One region of the Rhizobium sp. CC-YZS058 genome, then DNA from elsewhere that is predicted to be linked to it. Evidence: predicted binding sites of a transcription regulator. Region 1 holds the regulator's gene; the other holds the start of a gene.
What was found. The regulator HrcA, encoded in region 1, represses chaperone genes, less so after heat shock. The targets are predictions, from matches to a motif close to GTTAGCACTCNCNNNNNGNGAGTGCTAAC.
Positions count from the first base shown of each region.

Region 2: a site for HrcA is predicted at 1,993-2,021, ahead of groES (co-chaperone GroES). Genes of this name have one in related genera too.

Region 1 is NZ_JAYESJ010000001.1:3,505,645-3,509,056, forward strand. It holds gene U8330_RS16785 (GNAT family N-acetyltransferase) at 1-141, shown strand, start outside; gene grpE (nucleotide exchange factor GrpE) at 442-1,101, opposite strand; gene hrcA (heat-inducible transcriptional repressor HrcA) at 1,206-2,276, opposite strand; gene rph (ribonuclease PH) at 2,460-3,176, shown strand; gene U8330_RS16805 (VOC family protein) at 3,184-3,412, shown strand, end outside.
Region 2 is NZ_JAYESJ010000001.1:2,866,038-2,869,449, reverse strand. It holds gene groL (chaperonin GroEL) at 1-1,568, opposite strand, end outside; gene groES (co-chaperone GroES) at 1,633-1,929, opposite strand; gene chrA (chromate efflux transporter) at 2,188-3,412, shown strand, end outside.

The sequences.
Region 1 (3,412 bases):
CTGGGCGCCATGGTGGGTGAAGGGGCTGTCGTCGATGCGGACTTCCGCACCACCGACGTTCTGATCGTGCTGCCGATCACCAACATTTCCGGCCGATACCTGAACTATTACGGCGCCGACGCCACCCGCTTCGCCCTCTGAACATCGGCCGATCGGTGCCGCGAAGGCACCGTTGATGGCAGCTGGCCTCCACCGGCGCGAGCGCAGCCATTCCCCACTTCCGTCATCCTCGGGCTTGTCCCGAGGATCTGCTGCCGGCGCTCTGGAGCCACCAATCGCACACCATGATTCCAGCCGCCCCGTAGAAATCACAGAGGCGGGATCGGATCCTCGGGACAAGCCCGAGGATGACGGAGAGGGCCGTGGGTTGGGCGACCGTATGGCAGCTTCGCGGAGGTTGCCATCGGGCGTGCGGGGCGTGCGCACGCCCGGTTGGAGGCCTCAGGCCGAGGGCGTTTCGCTCTCGGCGGCGGCCGCCTTCGGGCCGCCCTTGGCGACCCCGACCATGGCGGGGCGCAACACGCGTTCGCCGATGGTGAAGCCCGCCTGGACAACCTGGACCACCGTGTTGTTCGGCACGTCTGGATTGGGGATCTCGAACATGGCCTGGTGGAAGTTCGGGTCGAACTTCTGCCCCTCCGGCTCGATCTTCTTCACGCCGTGGCGCTCAAGCGCAGACAGCATCGAGCGCTCGGTCAGTTCGACCCCTTCGATCAAGGTCTTGAGTCCGGCATCGGCGCCATCGCGCGCTTCGCTCGACACCGCTTCCAGCGCCCGGCGCAGATTGTCGGAAACGGCGAGCATGTCGCGCGCGAAGCCGGCGACGGAATAGGACTTGGCGTCCTTCACGTCCCGTTCGGTGCGCCGGCGCAGATTGTCCATTTCGGCGGCGAGCCGCAGATAGCGGTCGCGGAAATCGGCCGCTTCCGCACGGGCGAGCTCGAGCGGATCCGGCTCGGAAACGGCCGGGTTCGGATCGGCAAAAGTCTCAGCCACGCCTTCGGCGGCGCCTGCGTCAGCGCCGGCCTCAGGCATCTGGACGGCTTCGGTTTCGGCCGCGTCGTTCGCCTGATTTGCGTGTCTTTTCGTCTCGTCGGTCATGACGTCTCCGGAATGAACTATGCGTGGTGAATATGCCGCCGATATCGAACTTCGGGGCGTGAAAATCAAGAGCGGGCGGCATTTCGGCCGTACCCGTCTCCGCTCTAGCTGGTCTGGCGGGAGAGCCGCGACATCAACTGCGCGGTGTAATCGACCATCGGAACGATCCGCGCATAGTTCAGCCGCGTCGGCCCGATCACGCCGACCGCGCCGACCACCCGGTCCTCGCCATTGCGATAGGGCGCAACGATGAGCGAGGAACCGGAGAGCGAGAACAGCTTGTTCTCCGAGCCGATGAAGATGCGCACGCCGGGACCGGCTTCCGCGAGGTTCAAGAGCTCGATCAGGCTGTCCTTCTTCTCGAGATCGTCGAACAGCATGCGCAGCCGATCGATATCCTCCGCCCCGGTCAATCCTTCGAGCAGATTGGCGCGACCCCGCACGATGAGCTGCGTCGGATGGCGGTCCTCGCTTTCTTCACCCGACCAGATGGCAAGGCCACGCTCCACGAGGTCGCGCGAGAGCGCATCGAGCTCGCTGCGCACCTGCTCCTTGACCTTCTGAAGCTGGCTGCGCACCTCGCCCAGCGTCTGCCCGGCCAGATGTGCGTTCAGGAAATTGGCGGCCTCGGTCAGCTGAGCGGATGTGACGCCCGCCGGCAGCTCGATGATCCGGTTTTCCACCTGGTCGCCGGCACCGACCAGCACGGCGAGCGCCTTGGTCGGCGCCACCCTCAGAAACTCGACATGCTTGAGCACCGGATCGGCCTTGGCGGTCATGACCAGGCCGGCGCCGCGCGACATGCCGGACAGGAGCTGGCTCGCCTCTGTCAGCAGCGCTTCCACCGGCTGCTCGCGATTGCCCCGGCGGATCTGCCGGTCGATATTGGCGCGGTCCTCGTCGGAAAGATTGCCGACCTGCATGAAGGCATCGACGAAGAAGCGAAGCCCGATCTGCGTCGGCAGGCGGCCGGCGCTGACATGGGGGGAATAGATGAGGCCGAGATCCTCCAGGTCGCTCATCACATTGCGCACGGAGGCCGGTGAGAGCGACATGGGCAGCAGCCGGGACAGGCTGCGCGACCCGAGCGGCTCGCCGCTTTCCAGATAGCTTTCCACGATGCGACGAAAGATCTCTCCGGATCGTTCGTCGAGCAGCGCCAGGCGATCGCGCATTGCTGTCGTGTTCACCGCCATCAGTCTCTGTTGGCCCTTCTTGCCGTTTCGCCCTCGAAATATAGGACGTCTGCGCCTCCGACAAAAGGCCAAAGCCGCCCTGCCTTATCTTTGAGCGGCCGCATTTCCCTTACCTTCGACATAGGCTAGAAGGCACCCACAAGAACGATAAGGAGTGAACCCATGCGTCCCTCGGGCCGGAAAACAGATCAGATGCGCCAGGTCTCCTTCGAGCGCAACGTCTCGAAGCATGCCGAGGGCTCCTGCCTCGTCAAGTTCGGCGATACGCATGTGCTGTGCACCGCGAGCCTTGAGGAAAAGACGCCGCCATGGCTGCGCAACTCCGGCAAGGGCTGGGTGACGGCGGAATACGGCATGCTGCCGCGTGCCACCGGCGAGCGCATGAAGCGCGAGGCCGCCAGCGGCAAGCAGAGCGGCCGCACCCAGGAGATTCAGCGGCTGATCGGCCGCTCGCTGCGCGCGGTCGTCGACCTGCAGGCGCTCGGCGAACGGCAGATCTCGCTCGACTGCGACGTGATCCAGGCCGATGGCGGCACCCGCACGGCCTCGATCACCGGCGCCTGGATCGCGCTTCATGACTGCCTGAAGTGGATGGAAGCGCGCAACATGGTCAAGGTCGAGCGCGTGCTCAAAGATCATGTCGCTGCCATTTCCTGCGGCATCTTTGCCGATCAGGCCGTGATCGATCTCGACTATCTGGAGGACTCCGCCGCCGAGACCGACGCGAACTTCGTCATGACCGGCGCCGGCGGCATCGTCGAGATCCAGGGCACCGCGGAGGGCAAGCCGTTCTCAGAGGCCGAGTTCGCCTCGCTGATGGGCTTGGCAAAGAGCGGCATCAGCGATCTCGTCTCGCTGCAGAAGCAGACGATCGCCTGAGGCACGAATGGCCGCAATCCGCACGCAAGCTCTGGCCGGCATTCTGGAAACGGCGCTCTATGCGCCGGATCTCGATGCGGCGGAAGCCTTCTACGGCGGCGTCCTCGGCCTTCGACAGATCGGCAAGGTCGAAAACCGCCACATCTTCTACCGATGTGGCGCCGGTGTGCTGCTGATCTTCAACCCGGAAGAGACGGAGGCGCCGGGACCCGGGCTTCCCGTTCCGCCCCATGGCA
Region 2 (3,412 bases), 640 kb from region 1:
TCGGCGATCATGGCTTCGGTGGTGATCAGCAGCGAGGCGACAGAAGCTGCGTTCTGCAGCGCGGTGCGAACGACCTTGACCGGGTCGACGATGCCCATGGAGAGCATGTCGCCATATTCGGAGGTCTGGGCGTTGTAGCCGTAGTTGTCGTCGTTCTTCTCGAGGATCTTGCCGACCACGATCGAGGCTTCGTCACCGGCATTGTCGGCGATCTGGCGAACGAGCGACTGCAGGGCGCGACGGATGATGTTCACGCCGGCTTCCTGGTCGGAATTTTCGCCCTTCACGTCGATCTTGGTGGAGGAGCGCAGCAGAGCGACGCCACCACCGGGAACGATGCCTTCCTGAACGGCGGCGCGCGTTGCGTTCAGCGCGTCGTCGATGCGGTCCTTCTTTTCCTTGACTTCGACTTCCGTCGAGCCGCCGACGCGGATGACGGCAACGCCGCCAGCGAGCTTGGCCAGACGTTCCTGCAGCTTTTCGCGGTCGTAGTCCGAGGTGGTTTCCTCGATCTGCGCCTTGATCTGGGCCACGCGGCCTTCGATCTCGTTCTTGGCGCCGGCGCCGTCAACGATGGTCGTGTTCTCCTTGGAGATCGAAACCTTCTTGGAGCGGCCGAGCATGTCGATGGTGACGTTTTCGAGCTTGATGCCGAGGTCTTCGGAGATCACCGTGCCACCCGTCAGGATGGCGATGTCTTCGAGCATGGCCTTGCGGCGGTCGCCGAAGCCCGGAGCCTTGACGGCAGCGATCTTGAGGCCGCCACGCAGCTTGTTGACGACGAGGGTCGCCAGCGCTTCGCCTTCGACGTCTTCAGCGATGATGAGGAGCGGCTTGCCGGTCTGGACGACGGCTTCGAGAACCGGGAGCATCGCCTGGAGGTTCGAGAGCTTCTTCTCGTGCAGGAGAATGAAGGCGTCTTCGAGATCGGCGACCATCTTTTCCGGGTTGGTGACGAAGTAGGGCGACAGGTAGCCGCGGTCGAACTGCATGCCTTCGACGACTTCGAGTTCGGTTTCGGCGGTCTTGGCTTCTTCAACCGTGATCACGCCTTCATTGCCGACCTTCTGCATGGCTTCGGCGATATCAGCGCCGACCTGCTTGTCGCCGTTTGCCGAGATCGTGCCGACCTGGGCAACTTCTTCCGAGGTGGAGATCGGCTTGGCCTTGGCCTGCAGGTCCTTGACGACGGCGGAGACGGCGAGGTCGATGCCGCGCTTCAGGTCCATCGGGTTCATGCCGGCGGCAACGGCCTTGTTGCCTTCCTTGACGATCGCCTGGGCGAGAACGGTCGCGGTCGTGGTGCCGTCACCGGCGATGTCGTTGGTCTTCGAGGCCACTTCGCGCACCATCTGGGCGCCCATGTTCTCGAACTTGTCTTCCAGTTCGATTTCCTTGGCGACCGATACGCCGTCCTTGGTGATGCGCGGTGCGCCGAAGGACTTGTCGATCACGACGTTGCGACCCTTCGGGCCGAGCGTCACCTTCACTGCATCGGCGAGAACGTCGACGCCGCGCAGCATCTTTTCGCGCGCAGTGCGGCCGAACTTGACTTCTTTGGCTGCCATTTTTCAAACTCCCGGGCGGGTTGCCCAATGGTTGTAAACTCAGGATGGAAGGAAGGGATCGACCTTAGGCGATAACGCCCATGATGTCGGATTCCTTCATGATCAGCAGGTCTTCGCCGTTGAGCTTGACCTCGGTGCCCGACCACTTGCCGAACAGCACGCGATCGCCAGCCTTGACATCCAGCGGGATCACCTTGCCGGACTCGTCACGCGCGCCGGTGCCGACGGCGACGATTTCGCCTTCCTGCGGCTTTTCCTTTGCGGTGTCCGGGATGATGATGCCGCCCTTGGTCTTGGCTTCGGACTCGACGCGGCGAACCACGACACGGTCGTGAAGCGGACGGAAGTTGGTGCTTGTCATTGTCTTATCCCTCGATCAAATGACGCTGCGGATCGCTCCTCGCGAGCCGATCCGCCGGATGATGTTAGCACTCCCCTTTGGCGAGTGCCAGCGCCGTCGAGATAAGGATGGTCCGTGCGGGTGTCAAGACGAGGCGCAAGCCGACGGGCAAGATTTCATCGCTTCGTCACAGGCCGATCTGTCATCGTCCCGTCATCGCTCGCAGGGCAAAGGCAGGAGGCGCCGGCCTTGCACAGGCCGCAAATCGTAAGGACAGTCATGGCAGCCTTTGGCGACGGGAATGAGGCAGCGGGCACAGACGCGGCGTCCGCCCCCGTTCTCCCCAGCTTTTTCGAGGCCGCGCGCCTTTGGGCGGCGATCGGGATCTCAAGCTTCGGCGGCCCGGCCGGGCAGATCGCGCTCATGCATCGCGAGGTGGTGGAAAAGCGCCGCTGGATCGACGAGGCGCGGTTCCTCCATGCGCTCAACTACTGCATGCTGCTGCCGGGTCCGGAGGCCCAGCAGCTGGCCACCTATATCGGCTGGCTGATGCATGGCACGCGCGGCGGGCTCGTGGCCGGCCTGCTCTTCATCCTGCCGGGGCTCGCCGTCATTCTGGCGCTTTCCGTGCTCTACGCGCTCTACCACCAGACCGGGCTTCTCGCCGCCGTCTTCTTCGGGCTGAAGGCCGCGGTCCTCGCCATCGTGGTCGAGGCGCTGGTGCGGCTCGGCCGGCGGGCGCTGAAGACCTGGGCGGCACGGCTGATCGCGCTCACCGCCTTCGTCGCGCTGTTCCTTTTCGCCGTGCCCTTTCCGCTGGTCATCCTCGCGGCCGGCCTCCTTGGCCTTGCAGGCCTCGCCGGCGGGGCAGGGGCGGCGGACATTGGTTCGGGCGCGCCGGCGCGGGGACGCAGCGTTGCGCAGGTCCTTCGCCTCACCTTCGTCTGGGGCGCCTTGTGGATGGCGCCGGTCGCCCTTGCCGCGGCGCTCGGCGGCGAAATCTTCGTCGCCATCGGCCTGTTCTTCGCCAAGATGGCGGTCGTCACCTTCGGTGGGGCCTATGCGGTCCTGGCTTATGTGGCGCAGCAGGCGGTGGAGACTTTCGGCTGGCTGCGGCCCGGTGAAATGCTGGACGGGCTGGCGCTCGCCGAAACCACGCCGGGGCCGCTCGTGCTGGTGCTCAGTTTCGTCGCCGCCATGGCCGCCTTTCGCGAGGCGAGCGGGCTCGATCCGGTTCTGGCGGCGCTGGCGGGCGGTTTGCTGGCTGCGTGGGTCACCTTCGTGCCGTGCTTCTACCTGATCTTTCTCGGCGCGCCCTCGGTGGAGCGGCTGCGCGGCAACCGCCGGCTTTCGGCCGCGCTTTCCGCCATCTCCGCGGCCGTCGCGGGCGTCATCCTCAACCTCGCAGTCTGGTTCGCGCTCCATGTGCTCTTCGCGCGGGTCGAGCGGCTGAAGACGGGTCCTCTCTCGCTGGCCTGGCCGGACCCGGCCAGTTTCGAGCCGA